3 regions of the Actinoplanes sp. NPDC023801 genome follow, and region 3 is predicted to be linked to each of the others. Evidence: riboswitches for the same ligand, from Rfam matches in the RefSeq annotation. Region 3 holds a riboswitch; each other region holds the start of a gene.
What was found. Region 3 has a riboswitch for cobalamin ahead of AB0G04_RS42245 (ribonucleoside-diphosphate reductase subunit alpha). Riboswitches for the same ligand answer to the same signal wherever they lie in the genome.
Positions count from the first base shown of each region.

Region 1: another riboswitch for cobalamin. It lies ahead of AB0G04_RS28185 (VWA domain-containing protein); the one in region 3 lies ahead of AB0G04_RS42245 (ribonucleoside-diphosphate reductase subunit alpha).
Region 2: another riboswitch for cobalamin. It lies ahead of AB0G04_RS20835 (ABC transporter substrate-binding protein); the one in region 3 lies ahead of AB0G04_RS42245 (ribonucleoside-diphosphate reductase subunit alpha).

Region 1 covers NZ_JBFAAI010000017.1:191,883-197,548, reverse strand. Annotated here, with positions in the region: gene AB0G04_RS28200 (universal stress protein) at 1-401, opposite strand, end outside; gene AB0G04_RS28195 (citrate synthase) at 574-1,857, shown strand; gene AB0G04_RS28190 (gluconokinase) at 1,995-3,545, shown strand; cobalamin riboswitch at 3,715-3,844, shown strand; gene AB0G04_RS28185 (VWA domain-containing protein) at 3,878-5,666, shown strand, end outside.
Region 2 covers NZ_JBFAAI010000011.1:68,844-74,509, reverse strand. Annotated here, with positions in the region: gene AB0G04_RS20845 (ABC transporter ATP-binding protein) at 1-496, opposite strand, end outside; gene AB0G04_RS20840 (iron ABC transporter permease) at 619-1,674, opposite strand; gene AB0G04_RS20835 (ABC transporter substrate-binding protein) at 1,730-2,656, opposite strand; cobalamin riboswitch at 2,745-2,877, opposite strand; gene lepB (signal peptidase I) at 2,888-3,529, opposite strand; gene AB0G04_RS20825 (PadR family transcriptional regulator) at 3,526-3,849, opposite strand; gene AB0G04_RS20820 (DUF4229 domain-containing protein) at 3,917-4,231, opposite strand; gene AB0G04_RS20815 (hypothetical protein) at 4,244-4,651, opposite strand; gene mqnE (aminofutalosine synthase MqnE) at 4,671-5,666, opposite strand, start outside.
Region 3 covers NZ_JBFAAI010000046.1:33,075-38,740, forward strand. Annotated here, with positions in the region: gene AB0G04_RS42230 (GNAT family N-acetyltransferase) at 1-152, shown strand, start outside; gene AB0G04_RS42235 (NUDIX hydrolase) at 122-592, opposite strand; gene AB0G04_RS42240 (cupin domain-containing protein) at 731-1,216, opposite strand; cobalamin riboswitch at 1,395-1,610, shown strand; gene AB0G04_RS42245 (ribonucleoside-diphosphate reductase subunit alpha) at 1,732-4,110, shown strand; gene AB0G04_RS42250 (ribonucleotide-diphosphate reductase subunit beta) at 4,110-5,105, shown strand; gene AB0G04_RS42255 (hypothetical protein) at 5,161-5,666, opposite strand, start outside.

The sequences.
Region 1 (5,666 bases), on a different contig from region 3:
GCGGCCAGCACCGGGCCGGACGGTGTCCGCGGGGTGCGGGTCACCGCCACCGGGCACCAGGCCCGGGCCACCACCTCGACGAGCGGACCACCCACCACGACCAGGACGGCGCCGCGGCTCAGGCGCAGAAGGACCCGCGCAGGCGGGCCATCCACGAGTTGACCCCGCGCGTCGACGCCGGGTGTGGAACGCTGGGCGATGGAGACCGCCTCGTCGACCACGTGCGAGGCGACCCGCCGGGCCGGACCCCAGCCGGCGTCGCCGGGGCCGGCGAAAGCGTGCACGACCTGCAACACCCGCCCGCGGGAGGCCGCCTCCCGCGCGGCTAGGCGGACCGCGGCCGCGTCGGTCACCGGATCGCCGACTCCCACTACGACGGGTCCGTCACTCGGGATCTTCATGGGCCCTCCGTAACGAAGTCGCAATATACCGACCATTGTCTATGGCGCAACGACCCATACGTACTGGTGACCAATGCCTCAACCGGTGGCCACCTGATGACCCATTCAGGTTGAGGGTTTACGGTGAACGGCAAAATCTTTGGGACATCTGCCGGTGAAGTGAGGGAAATACATGACGGATGTCAAGCTCGACCACCCCGGTGGTCAATTGTCGATGGCGGTCACGAAGGCCGTCGACGGGCCGGGCGGCATCGACGTCAGTGCTCTGCTGAAGGAGACCGGTTACGTAACCCTCGACCAGGGGTTCGTGAACACCGCGTCGACCAAGTCGGCGATCACTTACATCGACGGTGACCAGGGCATTCTACGCTACCGGGGTTACCCGATCGAGCAGCTGGCGGAGAAGAGCACCTTCCTGGAGGTCTCCTATCTGCTGATGAACGGCGAGCTGCCGACCGCGGCTCAGCTGCAGGACTTCGCGGACAAGATCCGCGTGCACACCCTGCTGCAGGAGGAGATGCGGACTTTCTTCTCCTGCTTCCCGCGTGACGCGCACCCCATGTCGGTGCTGTCGTCCGCGGTGACCGCGCTGTCGACCTTCTACCAGGACGCGCTCGACCCGCTCGACGAGGAGCAGGTCGACATCTCCGCGATCCGCCTGATGGCGAAACTTCCGACTATCGCGGCGTACATCTACAAGCGGTCCATCGGCCACCCGCTGCCGTACCCGGACAACTCGCTCGACTACGTCGAGAACTTCCTGCGCCTCACCTTCGGCCTGCCCACGGTCAACTACAACGTCGACCCCAAGGTCGCCAAGATCCTGGACATGCTGTTCATCCTGCACGCCGACCACGAGCAGAACTGCTCGACCTCGTCGGTGCGCCTGGTGGGCTCGGCGCAGGCCAACCTGTTCGCGTCGGTCTCGGCCGGCATCAACGCCCTTTCCGGCCCGCTGCACGGCGGCGCCAACGCGGCCGTGCTCGAGATGCTCGAGCAGATCCGCAAGGACGGCGGAGACGTCAACTCGTTCGTCACCCGGGTGAAGAACAAGGAAAAAGGCGTCAAGCTGATGGGCTTCGGCCACCGGGTCTACAAGAATTACGACCCGCGCGCCGCCATCGTGAAGAAGGCCGCCCAGGAGATGCTCTCCACCCTGGACAAGCCGGATCCGCTGCTGGAGATCGCCTTCAAGCTCGAGGAGATCGCGCTCTCCGACGAGTACTTCATCTCCCGCAAGCTGTACCCGAACGTCGACTTCTACACCGGCCTGATCTACAAGGCCATGGGCTTCCCGACCAACGCGTTCACCGTGCTCTTCGCGATCGGCCGGCTCCCCGGATGGATCGCGCAGTGGCGCGAGATGATGCTCGACCCGGCCAACAAGATCGGCCGCCCGCGGCAGATCTACACCGGCTCGCCGGTCCGCGACTTCGTGCCGCTCGACCAGCGCTGACCCGGATCCACCTCAGCAGCGCCCCGCCGGACTCCCGGCGGGGCGCTGCTGTGTGTGCGCCGCGGGGAGGGCTTGGCCGGTGGCCCCGGCGGGCATGAAAGGCTCCCACGGCAGGGAAGTGCGGCAGGAGGAGACGTATGGACGTCGTGATCGGCATCGACACCGGGACCACCTCGACCAAGGGAATCGCCGCGGGGCCGGATGGTGAGATCCGCGCTCTGACGAGTGTCCACTACCCGCTCGCCGTGCCCGCTCCGGGCCGCGCCGAGCTCGACCCGGTCCAGCTCGCCGACGCGGCGCGGAAGGCATTGATCGACGTGGCCGCGGCCTGCCGTGAGCGCGGCGACCGGGTGATCGCGATCAGTCTCAGCTCGTTCCTGCACGCGCTCGTCCCGATGGACGGCGACGGCAAGCCGGCCGGGCCGGTCGTCACCTGGGCCGACAACCGGGCCGCCGCGCAGTGCGAACGCATCGTCGCCGAGGGCCGGGCCAGAGAGCTCCAGGCCCGCACCGGCACCCCGGTCCACCCGATGTCGCCGCTGCCCAAGCTTGCCTGGTGGGCCGAGACCGACCCCGGCACGCTGCGTGGCGCCGCGCGCTGGGGCGGGGTCAAGGAGCTGATCGTCGCGGCGCTCACCGGCGGGCCGTTCCAGGTCGACCTGTCGATCGCCTCCGGCACCGGCCTCTACGACATCCACGCCCGGCGGTGGGACGACGAGGCCGTCGAGATCGCCGGGGTACGCCACTCGCAACTGGCCGAGGTGGTGCCGACGACCACGTCCCTGCGGCTCAGCACCGAGATCACCGCCGCCGCCGGCCTGGACGCCGGCACCCCGCTGATCATCGGCGCCGCCGACGGGCCGCTGGCCAACCTCGGGGTCGGCGCCACCCCGGCCGGCATCGGGGCGGTGTCGCTCGGCACCAGCGGCGCCTTGCGTACCGTCGTCGGCGTTCCCACCGCCGACGCCGCCGGCCGGCTCTTCTGCTACGCCCTCACCGAGGACCGCTGGGTGATCGGCGGAGCCGTCAACAACGCCGGCTCGGTGGTCCGCTGGGCCGGGCAGACCCTGATGCCCGGCGGCGACGGCGAGGACGCCGACGAGCGGGACGCGGCCCTGCTGGAGGAGGCGTCCCGGGTCGTCGCCGGCAGCGAGGGCCTGCTCTGCCTGCCGTACCTGCTCGGCGAGCGGGCCCCGTGGTGGCGGCCCGGCCTGCGCGGCGCCTACCTCGGGCTGCGCCGCGAGCACGGCCGCCCGCACCTCGTCCGGGCCGCCGTCGAGGGTGTCTGCCAGCAACTGGCGCTGGTCCGCGACTCGTTCGACGCCGAGGGCCACCCGCTCACCGAGATCCGGGCCACCGGCGGGGCGGCCGCCTCCAAACTGTGGGTCGACGTGCTCGCCGCCGCCCTGGACCTGCCGGTCACGGTGGCCGACGTGCCCGAGGGCACCGCGCTGGGCGCCTGCCTGCTCGGCCGGCACGCCCTCGGTGAACTGCCCGACCTCGACCAGGCCGCCGCGCTGGTGCATACCGGCCGGCCGGTCCGCCCCGACCCGGACGACGCCGAGTTCTACCGCCGGCTGCGGCCGCTCGTGGAGAAGTCCGCCCTGGCCGTCCTGGACGTCGTCGCCGAACTCGACCGCCTCGCCCCGGAACCTCTCCCCAGCACCGAGAAGGCCGTCCGCTCCTGATCAACCCTGGCTGGACGCCACCGTTGTCTCATCGACGCCGAGACAACGGTGGCGTCCAGCCGGTTGCTCGTCCCGGCGGGACGGTGGTGACCGAACCCGCCCAGCCGGTTGCTCGCCCCGGCGGGACGGCCGTGACGGACCCCGCGTTGACGGGTGCCCGGCCGGTCGGGAAGAGTGACCGGCGAGCGGTAGCGGAGGAACCCGGTGCGAATCCGGGACGGTCCCGCCACTGTGACCGGTGGCTCGTCGACAGGGCTTTCCGGGAGCCAGGAACTCCGGCCGCTCGTGACAACCGACGCGCGGGCGTGGACACCCGCACCGAAGGGATCCTGGTGACGACTCCGTACCCGTTCTCGGCTGTGGTCGGCCTCGACGACCTACGTCTCGCCCTGCTGCTGACCGCGGTGTCCCCGGCCGTCGGCGGGGTTCTCGTCCGGGGCGAGAAAGGCACCGCCAAGAGCACCGTGGTCCGCGCCCTGGCCAGCCTGTTGCCGCAGGTTACGGTCGTGCACGGCTGCCGGTTCGCCTGTGACCCGGCCGCGCCCGACCCCGCTTGTCCCGACGGCCCGCACACACCGGGCGGGCCGTCGGACGACCGGCCCGCGAGCCTCGTGGAACTGCCCGTCGGCGCCACCGAGGACCGCGTCGTCGGCACCCTCGACCTGCAGCGGGCCCTCAGCGACGGCGTGAAGGCGTACGAGCCGGGACTGCTGGCCGCCGCACACCGGGGCGTCCTCTACGTCGACGAGGTCAACCTCCTTCCCGACCACCTCGTGGACCTGCTTCTCGACGCCGCCGCGATGGGCCGCGCCCACGTCGAGCGGGACGGCGTCTCGGTCAAGCACGCCGCCCGGTTCCTGCTGGTCGGCACCATGAACCCGGAGGAGGGCGAGCCCCGCCCGCAACTCGTCGACCGGTTCGGCCTGGTCGTCACGGTCGCCGCGCCCCGCGACGCCCGCCAGCGCGCCGAGGTGGTCCGGCGCCGGCTCGCCTACGAGGCCGACCCGGCCGGTTTCGCCGCCCGCTACGAGCAGCAGGAACGTGACTACGCGGCGCGCATCGCCGCGGCCCGCGCCGTTCTGCCGTCGGTGGATCTGCCGGACGCCGAACTCGATCGGATCGCCCGCGTCTGCCTCGCCTACGGTGTCGACGGCATGCGTGCCGACATCGTGGTGGCCCGCTGCGCGGTGACGCTTGCGGCCTGGCACGGCCGCGACCGGGTCACCGCCGACGACGTCCGCGACGCGGCCCGGCTGGCCCTTCCGCACCGGCGCCGTACCGACCCGCTCGACCCGCCCGGCACCGACGAACAGAAACTCGACGATGCCCTGGCCGAGGCCGAACGCCAGGCCGAGGAGGAGGACGCCGCGCCACCGGAGACGCCGGGCGTCCCGGGCTCCACGGACCCCTCCGGCGACGACGGTCCCGACGACGACGGCCCGGGCGGCGGAGGCGGTTCTCCCGGCCCGCAGAACCCCTCCGGCGGTACGGGCGGGAGCACCCACCCGCCGAGCGAGTCCGACATGCCCGCCGGCCCCGGCCGGGAACCCTCGCCGGGACCTGATCCGTCGGCGTCCACCGACGACCCCGCCACCGGCCGGTCACCGTCCGGGGCGGTGGCCGCCGCCGGAACCGCGTACCGTCCGCGCACGCTGCGGATCGCGGCCCGTGGCGAGGGCGGTCACGCCGGCCGGCGCTCCCCGGCCTTCGCCCGGCGCGGCCGCGTCGTGGGTGCCCGGCTGCCGCAGGGCAAGATCTCCGGCGCTCCGCACCTGTTCGCCACCCTCCGAGCCGCCCTGGACCGAGCCGCCCTGGACCGACCCGCCCTCGACGGTGCCGGTGCTTCTGAGGGCGGCGCGGCCGGCGCCGCCGGTGCGGTACGGGGGATCCGGGTGGAGCCGCGGGACCTGCGCGAGTCGGTGCACGTCGGGCGGGAGGCGAACCTCGTGCTCTTCGTCGTGGACGCCTCCGGTTCGATGGCCGCACGCAAGCGGATGACACTGGTCAAGACGGCCGTGCTGTCCTTGCTGCGAGACGCCTACCAGCGGCGGGACCGGATCGGGATGATCACCTTCCGGGGCAGCGACGCCGAGGTGGTGCTGCCCCCGACATCAAGCCACG
Region 2 (5,666 bases), on a different contig from region 3:
GGGCGCTGGTCGGCTCGTCCAGCAGCACGATCCCCGCCCCCTGAGCGAGCGCCCGGGCAAGAAAGACCCGCTGCTTCTCACCTCCGGAGAGAGTGTCCAGACGACGTCCGGAGAACGGCACGAGGTCCAGCGCGGCGAGAGCTTCGTCCGCCGCCGCCAGGTCAGCGGCGGATTCACGACCCAGAGCCGGGATGTACGGGGTACGCCCCAGCAACACGTAGTCGAAGACGCGCATGGCCGGCGGCACCACCGGGGACTGCAGAACCGTGGCCACCGCCTTCGCCCGCTCCCGCCGGGGCAGCTCATCGACGGCTCGCCCGTGCCACCGGACCGTCCCGCCGAACGGGAGCAGCCCGCCGATGGCCCGCAGTGCCGTGGACTTGCCGGCCCCGTTCGGCCCGATGACCGTGACCCACTCGCCCTCGGCCACTCTCAGATCCACACCGTCGACGATGAGCGCCTGATCCAGCCGCACGGTGAGTCCCGCGACCTCGATCGCGGCCGCCCGAGCGGGTCCGTCCACCCCTACCGCTCCGGCGGACCCCGCCGGCCCGCCTCGATCCGCTCGCCCGGTCATGTCGGCTCCGCCTTGCTGGTGCGCGGGATCCGCTCGCCCGGTCATGTCGGCTCCGCCTTGCTGGTGCGCAGGATCAGCACGAAGAACGGCGCGCCCAGGAACGCGGTGACCACCCCGATCGGGATTTCCGCGTCTCCGCCGGCGGTCCGGGCCAGCAGGTCGGTCAGGGTCAGGAAAGCCGCCCCGAACAGCACCGACAGCGGCAGCAACGCCCGGTTGCCGGGTCCCGCAAGCAGACGCAGTGTGTGCGGCACGATGATCCCGACGAAACCGATCAGCCCCGAGACGCTGACCGCTGCCGCCGTGCCCAGCGACGCCGCGATGATCAGCAGGTACCGGCTGCGCTGCGGGTGGAGGCCCAGGCTGGTCGCCTCGGCGTCGCCGACGGTCAGGACGTCCAGCTCCCGTCGCTGCGCCAGGACGATCGCGCTGGTGATCACCGCGTACGGCAGGATCACCAGCACGTCGTGCCAACCGGCGGTGGAGAGCCGGCCCAGCAGCCACGAATAGACCTCGCGCAGCGACTCGACGTGCCGCTGCAGCAGGAACGTCTGCGCCGCCGACAGGAACGCCGACACCGCCACCCCGGCCAGGATCAGCGTCGCCGGGGAGCGGTCCCGGCCGCCGGCCGCCCCGAGCAGCCAGGTCAGTGCCACCGCACCGACCGCACCGGCGAACGCGGCAGCCGGCGTCCCGATCGGCAGGCTGGTCATGCCGTCCCCCGCGCCGGCACCCAGGACGATCGCCACTGTCACGCCCAGCCCGGCGCCGCTGGCGACCCCGAGCAGATGCGGATCGGCTAGCGGATTGCGGAACGCGCCCTGGTAGGCGGCCCCGGCCAGGGCCAGCATGCCGCCGACCAGCAGCCCCAGCACCACCCGCGGCAGCCTGAGCTGGGTGAGGATGGCGATCTCGCGTTCGGTGAGGCCGCTGTCCACCCGTACCCCGGGAAGAAGGTTGAGCATCTCCAGAGCGACGCCCCCCGGCGGCAGGGAGACCGTGCCGAAGGCAAGGCCGAGAACCATGGCAGCCAGCACCGTGACGACACCCGCGGCCAGCCACGCCGGACGCAGCCCGGCGGGCCGGCCCCGGCTCACACCAGGCACCCGGAGGCGGGCTCTCCCGGCCCCGGCATCCGGCCGGTGCGGCGGATCATGCGGGGACCTTGACCACCGCGTCGGCCACGGACTTCACCAGATCGACCGTACGGGGACCCCAGCGCGACGCGATGTCGTCGTCGAGGGCGTAGATCTGGTTCTTCGTGACCGCGGTGACCGACGACCAGCCGGCTCGGGCCTTGACCGTCGCCGGGGACTGCTGGCAGCACTTCACGTCGGCCAGGAAGATCGTGTCGGGGTTCGCCTTGACCAGCGCCTCCTGCGAGAGCTGCGGGTAACCGCCGAGCTTGCCGTCCGGGTCGGCGGAGTCCGCCACGTTGGTCATGCCGAAGAGATCGAAGACCGAGCCGATGAACGTCTTCGACGTCGCCGAGTAGAGATCCGGGCTGAGCTCGTAGTAGTAGCTCAGCGGCTTGCTCCGGGCCGGGACCGCCTTGACGATCGCGTCGATCTCGGACGCCATCCTCGTGTTCAGCGCCGTCGCGTCGGCCTGGCGGCCGGTGAGCACGCCGAGATCGGTGATCTCCTTGTAGGTCTCGTCGATGGTCGGCGCGGCCGGCGACACGAACACCGGGATCGCCAGCTTGCCCAGCTGCGCGACCAGGCCGTCGGTGTCGGCCGAGACCACCACCAGGTCGGGATCCTTGGCCGCGATCGCCTCGACGTTCGGCTTGAAACCGGACAGGTCGGTCCTCGGTGCCTCCGCCGGGAAGTTCGACTGGTCGTCGACCGCGGTGACCTGCGGTCCGGCCCCGATGGCGAAGAGCATCTCGGTGGCGGTCGGGCTCAGCGAGACGATCTTCTCGGGCCGTGCGGTGAGGGTCACGGCCCCGACCGTCACCGGGTACGCCGAGGCCGCGCTGGACGCGGAGCCGGTGACGGTGGGCTGTGACTCCTCGCCCCCACATCCGGTGAGGAACAGTGCGGTGGCCGCTATCGCAGCGGTGAACAGGCGTTTCATGGGTCCTCCTGTCGGCCGGGCTTGTGGTGCTTCGCCGACAGGGACCACGCTGGCCGCCGCCCGCGAGGCGCCCCTTCCCGAGAGCGCTGATTCGCGACCGCGTCCAGGCGACCTGGCTAGACCTCCGACGGAGGGATCACAGTTGCGGGACAGCTCCGGCTTCTCACCGGATTCGCTGCGGCGCGGTCGTTGAAACGCTAACCCACGCCGGTGCCGGAGGCCGCAGCCGCCTCAGACGATGACCCGACCGGTGACTTCGTCCGCCCTGATCACACCCCAGTGCCGGGAATCCAGCGCGGCATCCCGATTGTCACCGAGGACGTAGATCGCCCCCTCCGGAACCGTCACCGTGGTGCACTCGGTCCCGGCCACCTGGGCGTCGAGCGGCAGATATGGCTCGTCAAGCGCCGCACCGTCGCGCAGCACCTTTCCCTCACGGCACTCGACGCGATCACCGGCAACGCCGATGACGCGGCTCAACGCCCGGTAGGACGACGGCGCGTCCGGCGGCGAGAACGCCACGATGTCCCCGTGATCGATGCCGGTCACCCGGAATGCGACCTGGTCGACGATGTGCCTGCTGGTGACGGTGATTGTCGGCTCCATCGCGTGGCTCGGCACATAGTGGACCGTGACGAGCAACGGGACCGCCGCCAGAGTTGCCAGGGCCATGGCTGCCAGGCGATAGCGGGCCGGGTGCGACGAATATCTCTCCCGCAGGGCCACCCGGAGGCCGCCGAACGCCCAGCGCAGCGCCGCCCCGGTGCTCGTCACGTGATCGAACTCGGCCAGGACCGCTTCGCCCCAGGGACCGCCCCGCTCCCGGCGCCCACGGACGGCGAAACGCAGAACCCGATAGGCCACCCGTTTCATGCCGGCCTCACGATCGACACGCCCGCGGCCCGGCGTGCCGCCGGCCCGGCTGCCGCGGCGAGCCGGACCTTGGCCAGCGCGACCCCGTCACCGGTCAGCCGGTAGGTGTGGCGTGGCGGACGGCCCGGCTGATCGGAGGGCTCCCAGCCGGCCTCCAGCAGCGACTGCTCGGTGAGGCGCATGAGGATGGGGTAGAGCGTTCCGGACGCGAGGCCGGTCTCCCGGCTCAGGTCATAGCCGTAACGCCAGGCCGTCGGGTCTTTCATCAGCGCCTCGAAGAGCCGCAAGGTCTGCGGGGAGGCATGCGGGGTTCTCGGCATGGCCGAAACTCTACATAACTCGACTTACGTGCTGTCAAGAGCCCGGCATCGATGTGATGCCGGTCGGTTAGGCGTCGCGTTTGGCGTGTTCCACGATGTCCGCAGCGGTGACCCGGTCCCCCTCGGTCGCCGCGACGTCGTCACCGGCGAGCGCCGAGCGCAGACGCGATTTCTCCGCCGCCCGGCGAGCGGCGATCTCGCCGAACTGCTCCGCCGCCTCGTCCCGCCAGCGGCGCAGCAGGATCAGCGACAGACCGGACGCGGCGATGAGCGCGACCATCGCCTTGACCAGGATGTTGAGCGGCGTCGTCGGGATCAGCACGGCGAACACGATCAGAAACAGACTGAGACGGCCGAGCGCGTACTTGACGGCGGGCTTCATGTGTTCTCTCCCTCAGCCGTACCGATGGCTGAGCCACCGGAGGCCGTAGAACCAGACCAGGCAGTACACGACCGTACCGGTGACCGCGCCGGAGCCGCCGCTGACCAAGGGCGGAGCGACCTCGGCCACCAGGCCGGCCACCGTCATCCCGGCCGCGGCGCCGAAACCCGCGCCGAGACCACCCACCATGATGCGGTGCGCACCGAAGCCTTCTGCGCGGAACTCCTCGACGAACAGCCAGACGGGCAGAATCAGCACCAGCCAGCCGTTCGACTCGCCGAACCGGCCGAGGCCGGTCAGTGCCATCACCGTCTCGAAGACCAGCAGGACCGCGGCACCGACGGCCAGCCCGGCGAACGCCGAACCCAGCAGGTCGCTGATGGTCGCCAGCCGACCGCCGGCGTCTTTCTGCTGGGTCATCGGCCCACCGTCTCCCGTGTCAGGCCCAGATCTTCTGGGGCTCGCTGCGGCGCTCGGCAAGCGACGGCGCCTTCTCGTACTCGCGTACCACCTGATAACGAGTGTCCCGCTCGACGGGCTGGAAACCCGCGTCCCAGATCAGGTGAAGAAGATCGTCGCGGTGCATGGTCTGCGGTGTCCCGTACGAGTCGGCGTCGTGGGTGATCTTGTACTCCACGACCGAGCCGTCCAGGTCGTCGACACCGAAGTTCAGGGACAGCTGGGCGACCGACAGGCCGTGCATCACCCAGAAATTCTTGACGTGCGGCACGTTGTCGAACAGCAGGCGGGACACCGCGAAGGTCTTCAGCGACTCGGCCGGCGCGGCCATCGTGGTGCGTTCCTGAATCCGATTACGGACCTTGCCGTCCTTCGAGTCGTGGAAGTCGTGCTGGTAGCGCAGCGGGATGAAGACCGCGAAACCGCCCGTCTCGTCCTGCAGCTCGCGCAGCCGGAGCACGTGGTCGACGCGATGCCGGTGCTCCTCGATGTGGCCGTACAGCATGGTCGACGGGGTTTTCATGCCCTTCTCATGGGCCAGCCGGTGGATCCGCGACCAGTCCTCCCAGTGGCAGTCGTGGTCGACGATGTGCTGCCGGACCTCCCAGTCGAAGATCTCGGCGCCGCCGCCGGTCAGCGACTCCAGCCCGGCGTCCATCAGCTCGTCGAGGATCTCGCTCGCCGACAGGCCGCTGATCTTCTCGAACCACTGCACCTCGGTCGCGGTGAAGCACTTGAGCTTCACGTTCGGCAGCGCGGCCTTCAGCTCGCGCAGTACCTTCGGGTAGTACCGCCAGGGCAGGTTCGGATGCAAACCGTTCACTATGTGCAACTCGGTGAGGTGCTCGCCCTCCATCTCCCTGGCCTTGCTGACGGCCTCCTCGATGCGCATCGTGTAGGCGTCGGCCTCCCCCGGCTTGCGCTGGAAGGAGCAGTACGCGCAACTGGCCGAGCAGACGTTGGTGAGGTTGAGGTG
Region 3 (5,666 bases):
GGGATGCCACCGATCTGATCACCGAGGCCCGGGAACTGGCCACCGCGAGCGGGGCGACCAGAATCCTCGCCGAGGTGGAGGAGGCGGCTTCGCACGCGGCGTCTTCGCAGGTGGCTTCCTCTCAGGCGGCGCCGAATCCGTCCTCCAGGTAGGCGGACCCGCCGCCCGACCGGGCCCGCAGCGCCGCGGCGACCCGCCGGGCCAGCAACGGCAGCAGCCGCTCCTCCGCCTCCGGCCCGGTGCACCAGGCCCATCCCCGCAGCTCCTCGGCGGGCAGCCGGATACCGGCAGCGTCCCTTGCGAGGAGGATTCCGCCATCGAAGATCAACATCAATCCTTCGGTACGCCCCTCGCGCGCCGGAACCCAGTCGGTGACCAGCAGCCGTCCCACCGGTACGGAGAGCCCGAGTTCCTCCCGCAGTTCCCGCGCCGCTGCCGCCCGTGGCGACTCGTCAGCCTCGACGCAGCCACCGGGAACCTCCCAGTGCGGCTTGTAAGTGGGCTCGACCAGCAGCACCCGATCCTGCTCGTCACAGAGCAGAACCCCGGCCCCCATCCGTTTGCGTGGCAACGTGGCCGTCCAGTCCAACACCCACCCCTTCCCTTCCGGCTGGCCCCCACCGCTGTCTCAGCGTGCTTGAGGCAGCGGTGGGGTCCAGCTTGGGTTGTTGGGCTGGCAGCTCCCACTGTCTCAGCGTGCTTGAGACGGCGGTGAGAGCCAGCCGGGTTTTCAGTCCAGCCAGTGGTTGTCGTGTTCCAGGTAGAAGGCGGCCTTCTCCTCGTCGCTCATCTGCCCGATGCCGGCGAGACCCTCGAAATAGCCTTCGCGCGGCGCGCCGGGGGAGAAGTGCAGCAGCATCGAGGCGGGTTCACCGGACCGGTTCTTGAACCCGTGGATGCCGCCGATCGGCACGTGCACCCAGTCGTGCGGTTCCGCCTCGATCCACCGGTTCCCGTCATAGATGCTCATGACGCCGGAAAGGATGTAGAAGGATTCGCTGATCGTACGGTGGAAATGGGGGTCGGGGCCGGTGACGCCGGGCCCGCACTCCCAGCGGTAGAGGCCGAAAAGCCCTCCGGTGGAGGCACCGCTGGAGAGGTAGTGAACCCGGGTGCCGTTGTTCGGATAGACGAAGTCGGGGGCTGTCCCGGCCGGCCGGTAGACGGCGCTCTTCTCCCCGTCGTCCCCGTGATACTGCGGCGGCGGATATGTCATGGATCTATGTCTACCCGAAGACCGGAACCGGCCGGACGACTTTCCGGCGAAGGTGACGACCCGGCAGCCGACCGCTCTCCGCCCGTTCCCCGTCGCCGGGGAGGGCACTCCGGTATCGCGGGGGAGTGACATGGTCAACACAGCATGTTGGGTTAGGAGTTTCGGAAGCCGCCCATATATGGTGTTCCTCGCAGCTGGTTCGGTCAGGTGGTCACACACCTGACCGAGGCAACAGGGAACCCGGTGCGAAACCGGGACTGCCCCGCAGCGGTGAGTGGGAACGACCGCCGTCAGATGAGCACTGGGCTCGCACGAGCCTGGGAAGCGACGGCCAGTAGGTGGCTTTCAGCCGTGCCCGCGAGTCCGAAGACCTGCCAGCGCGCCGTACGCCATGGTGGTGTGCGGCGGTCGAAGGCCGCGTGGGACGGCCGACGCCGGATGTGTCCTCGCGGCCGTGTGCCCGGGGACCGATGGTGTCTGCCCCCGCGCGCCGAGCTCGCGAGGAGAGAGCAGGCATGACACTCACGCCGCAGAAGACGGGCGTGCCGGAGCAACGCCGGCACGTGATGCAGGTGCGCAAAAGAAACGGTGACCTGGAACCGGTCGACGTCAACAAGATCGTCAAGGCCGTCGAGCTGTGGGTCTCCGACCTGGACGAAGTGGACCCGCTACGGGTGGCGACCAGGACCATCAGCGGCCTGTACGACGGCGCGACGACCGCCGAGCTGGACAAGTTGTCGATTCAGACGGCCGCCGAGCTGATCGGTGAGGAACCGCAGTACTCGCGCCTCGCGGCCCGGCTGCTCTCCGCCTACGTCGACAAGGAGGTCCGCGGGCAGGGTGTGGCCAGCTTCAGCCAGTCGATCCGGTACGCCCACGGCCTCGGCCTGATCGGCGACGAGACCGCCGCCTTCGTGGCCCGCAACGCCCGCAAACTCGACGATGCCGTCGACGTGACCGGTGACCTGCGGTTCGAGTACTTCGGCCTGCGCACGGTCGCCGACCGTTACCTGTTGCGCCACCCGCACGAGCGGCTGGTCGTGGAGACCCCGCAGTACTGGCTGCTCCGGGTCGCCTGCGGCCTCTCCAAGGACGCCCGCGAGGCGATCGGCTTCTATCGGCTCATGTCGTCGCTGGCCTATCTGCCCAGCTCACCGACCCTGTTCAATTCGGGCACCCGGCACACCCAGATGTCGTCGTGTTTCCTGGTCGACTCGCCGAAGGACGAGCTCGACTCCATCTACGAGCGTTACCACCAGGTCGCGAAACTGTCGAAGTTCTCCGGTGGAATCGGCATCGCCTGGTCCCGGGTCCGCGGCCGCGGGGCGCTGATCCGGGGCACGAACGGCAAGTCGAACGGCATCGTCCCGTTCCTGAAGACGCTCGACGCCGGCGTGGCGGCGGTCAACCAGGGCGGCCGGCGTAAAGGCGCGGCGTGCGTCTATCTCGAGCCGTGGCATCCGGACGTCGAGGAGTTCCTGGAACTGCGCGACAACACCGGCGAGGACTCGCGGCGCACCCACAACCTCAATCTGGCGAACTGGATTCCCGACGAGTTCATGCGCCGGGTCGAGGCCGACGCCGAATGGTCGCTGATCGACCCGTCGGACGCCCCGGAACTGCCCGACCTGTTCGGCGAGGCGTTCGACGAGGCCTACCGCGCCGCGGAGAAGAAGGCGGTCAGAACCGTCAAGGCCCGGGATCTGTACGGGCGGATGATGCGCACGCTCGCCCAGACCGGAAACGGCTGGATGACGTTCAAGGACCGTTCCAACGCGCTGTCGAACCAGACCGGTGAACCGGGCAACACGATTCACCTGTCGAACCTGTGCACCGAGATCCTCGAGGTCAACAACGACGACGAGACGGCGGTCTGCAACCTCGGGTCGATCAACCTGGGCGCGCACGTCACGCCGGACGGCATCGACTGGGAGAAACTGCGGGAGACGGTCCGGACCGCGGTCGTCCATCTGGACCGCGTCATCGACATCAACTACTACCCGTCGCAGCAGGCGGCCGCGTCGAACCCGCGCTGGCGGCCGGTCGGACTCGGGCTGATGGGCCTGCAGGACGCGTTCTTCACCCTGCGGCTGCCGTTCGACTCCGAGGCGGCGCGTGAACTGTCGACGCGCGTCCAGGAGGAGATCTACCTGACGGCGCTGGAGGCCTCCGTCGCGCTGGCCGAGAGCTTCGGTGCGCACCCGGCGTTCGCCGAGACCCGCGCCGCCAAGGGCGACCTGCACCCGGAGCTGTGGGGCGTCACGCCGGTGCAGACCGAGCGGTGGGCCGCCGTCAAGGAACGGATCACCGAGCACGGCCTGCGGAACTCGCTGCTGGTCGCCATCGCGCCGACGGCGACGATCGCGTCGATCGCGGGCGCCTACGAATGCATCGAGCCGCAGGTGTCCAACCTGTTCAAGCGCGAGACGATGTCCGGCGAATTCCTTCAGATCAACACCTATCTGGTACGGGAACTCAAGTCCCGCGGTCTGTGGACCGCCCCCATCCGCGAGGCGATCAAGCGGGCCGAAGGGTCGGTGCAGGGCATTCTCGACCTGCCCGACGATGTCCGCGAACTGTTCCGCACGGCGTGGGAGATTCCGCAGCGCGCCCTGATCGACCTGGCCGCCGCCCGTGCCCCGTACATCGACCAGTCGCAGTCGCTGAACCTGTTCATGGCCGCGCCCACCATCAACAAGGTCTCCTCGATGTACCTCTACGCCTGGAAGGCCGGGCTGAAGACGACCTATTACCTGCGTTCGCGCCCGGCGACCCGGATCCAGCAGGCCACCGTCGCCGTCGCGCCGGCCGCACCGGTCTCGCTCATCCCGGCAATGACCGCCGCGGAAGCCTGCTCCCTGGAAAACCCCGAATCGTGTGAGGCCTGTCAGTGATGCTGCTCGACCCCGGAATGGACCTGACCCTGCGGCCGATGAAGTATCCGCACTTCTTCGACCGGTTCAAGGACGCCATCAAGAACACGTGGACCGTGGAGGAGGTCGACCTGCACTCCGACCTCGCCGACCTTGCCGAGCTGTCGCCCGCCGAACAGCACCTGGTGTCACGGCTGGTCGCGTTCTTCGCCACCGGCGACACGATCGTGGCGAACAACCTGGTCCTCAACCTCTATCAGCACGTCAACTCGCCGGAGGGCCGCCTCTATCTGTCGCGGCAGCTGTTCGAGGAGGCCGTGCACGTCCAGTTCTATCTGAACCTGCTCGACACCTATGTACCCGACCTCGACGAGCGCGCCGCCGCATTCGCGGCCGTCGACAACATCCCGTCGATCGCGCGCAAGGCCGACTTCTGCTTCAAATGGATCGACTCGGTCTTCGATCTGCGCAAGCTGGAGACCAGGGAACACCGGCGGGCGTTCCTGCTCAACGTGATCTGCTTCGCCGCCTGCATCGAGGGGCTGTTCTTCTACGGCGCTTTCGCGTACGTCTACTTTCTGCGGTCCCGCGGTGTCCTGCAGGGTCTCGCGTCCGGGACGAACTGGGTTTTCCGCGACGAGAGCATGCACATGGCGTTCGCCTTCGACGTCGTCGACCAGGTGCGCGCCGAGGAGCCGGATCTGTTCGACGCCGAAATGGAACAGCAGGTCCGGGACATGCTCGCCGAGGCCGTCGAATGCGAGGTGCAGTTCGCCGAGGACCTGCTCGAGCAGGGCGTCTCCGGAATGTCGCTCGGTGACATGCGCGAATACCTGCAACACGTCGCGGACCGGCGGCTCGTCACGCTCGGCATGAAGCCGATCTACGGCAGCGGCAATCCGTTCGCGTTCATGGAACTGCAGGACGTCCAGGAGTTGTCGAACTTCTTCGAGAGGCGCGTTTCGGCGTACCAGATGGGGGTTTCCGGCTCGGTGAGCTTCGACGACGACTTCTGAGGTCCGGAGTGAAGCGGCCGCCTCCCGGAGGGGGCCGCTTCCTTTGCCGGTTTCGTCAGGCCGTGGCCGCCTCGGTCTCCCGCGAGGCCGGTTCGGTGGCGATCGCGGCCGGCCGGCGGCGGGCACGCAGGGTGCTCGCCACGCAGAGCAGCGCGCCGAAGGCCAGCCAGGAGAGCAGAACGGCGATCGGCGGGCCGGCGGCGGCGCCGTCGAAGAAGGCGGTCGAGCGCAGCAGCGAGCCACCGGCGCCCGGCGGCAGCAACTGGCCGAGTTCGCCGGACCAGCCGGGCAGCATCTGGGGCGCGCTGGAGACGCCGGACAGCGGGTTGCCGACCAGCATCATCACGGCGGCGCCGAGACCGAGGCCGGCGGCGCCGAGCAGCGACTCCAGGCCGAGCAGGGTGAGGGCGGTGGCGCCGACGCTCAGCGCGATGCCGCCGGCGTTCGCCAGGTAGTCACCACCGAGGGAACCCAGCCAGTACTGCAGGATCGCGGCCATCGCCAGCCCGCCCGTGATCGCGAAGAGCAGTGCGCCGGCCACCCGGCGACCGGTACCCCGGA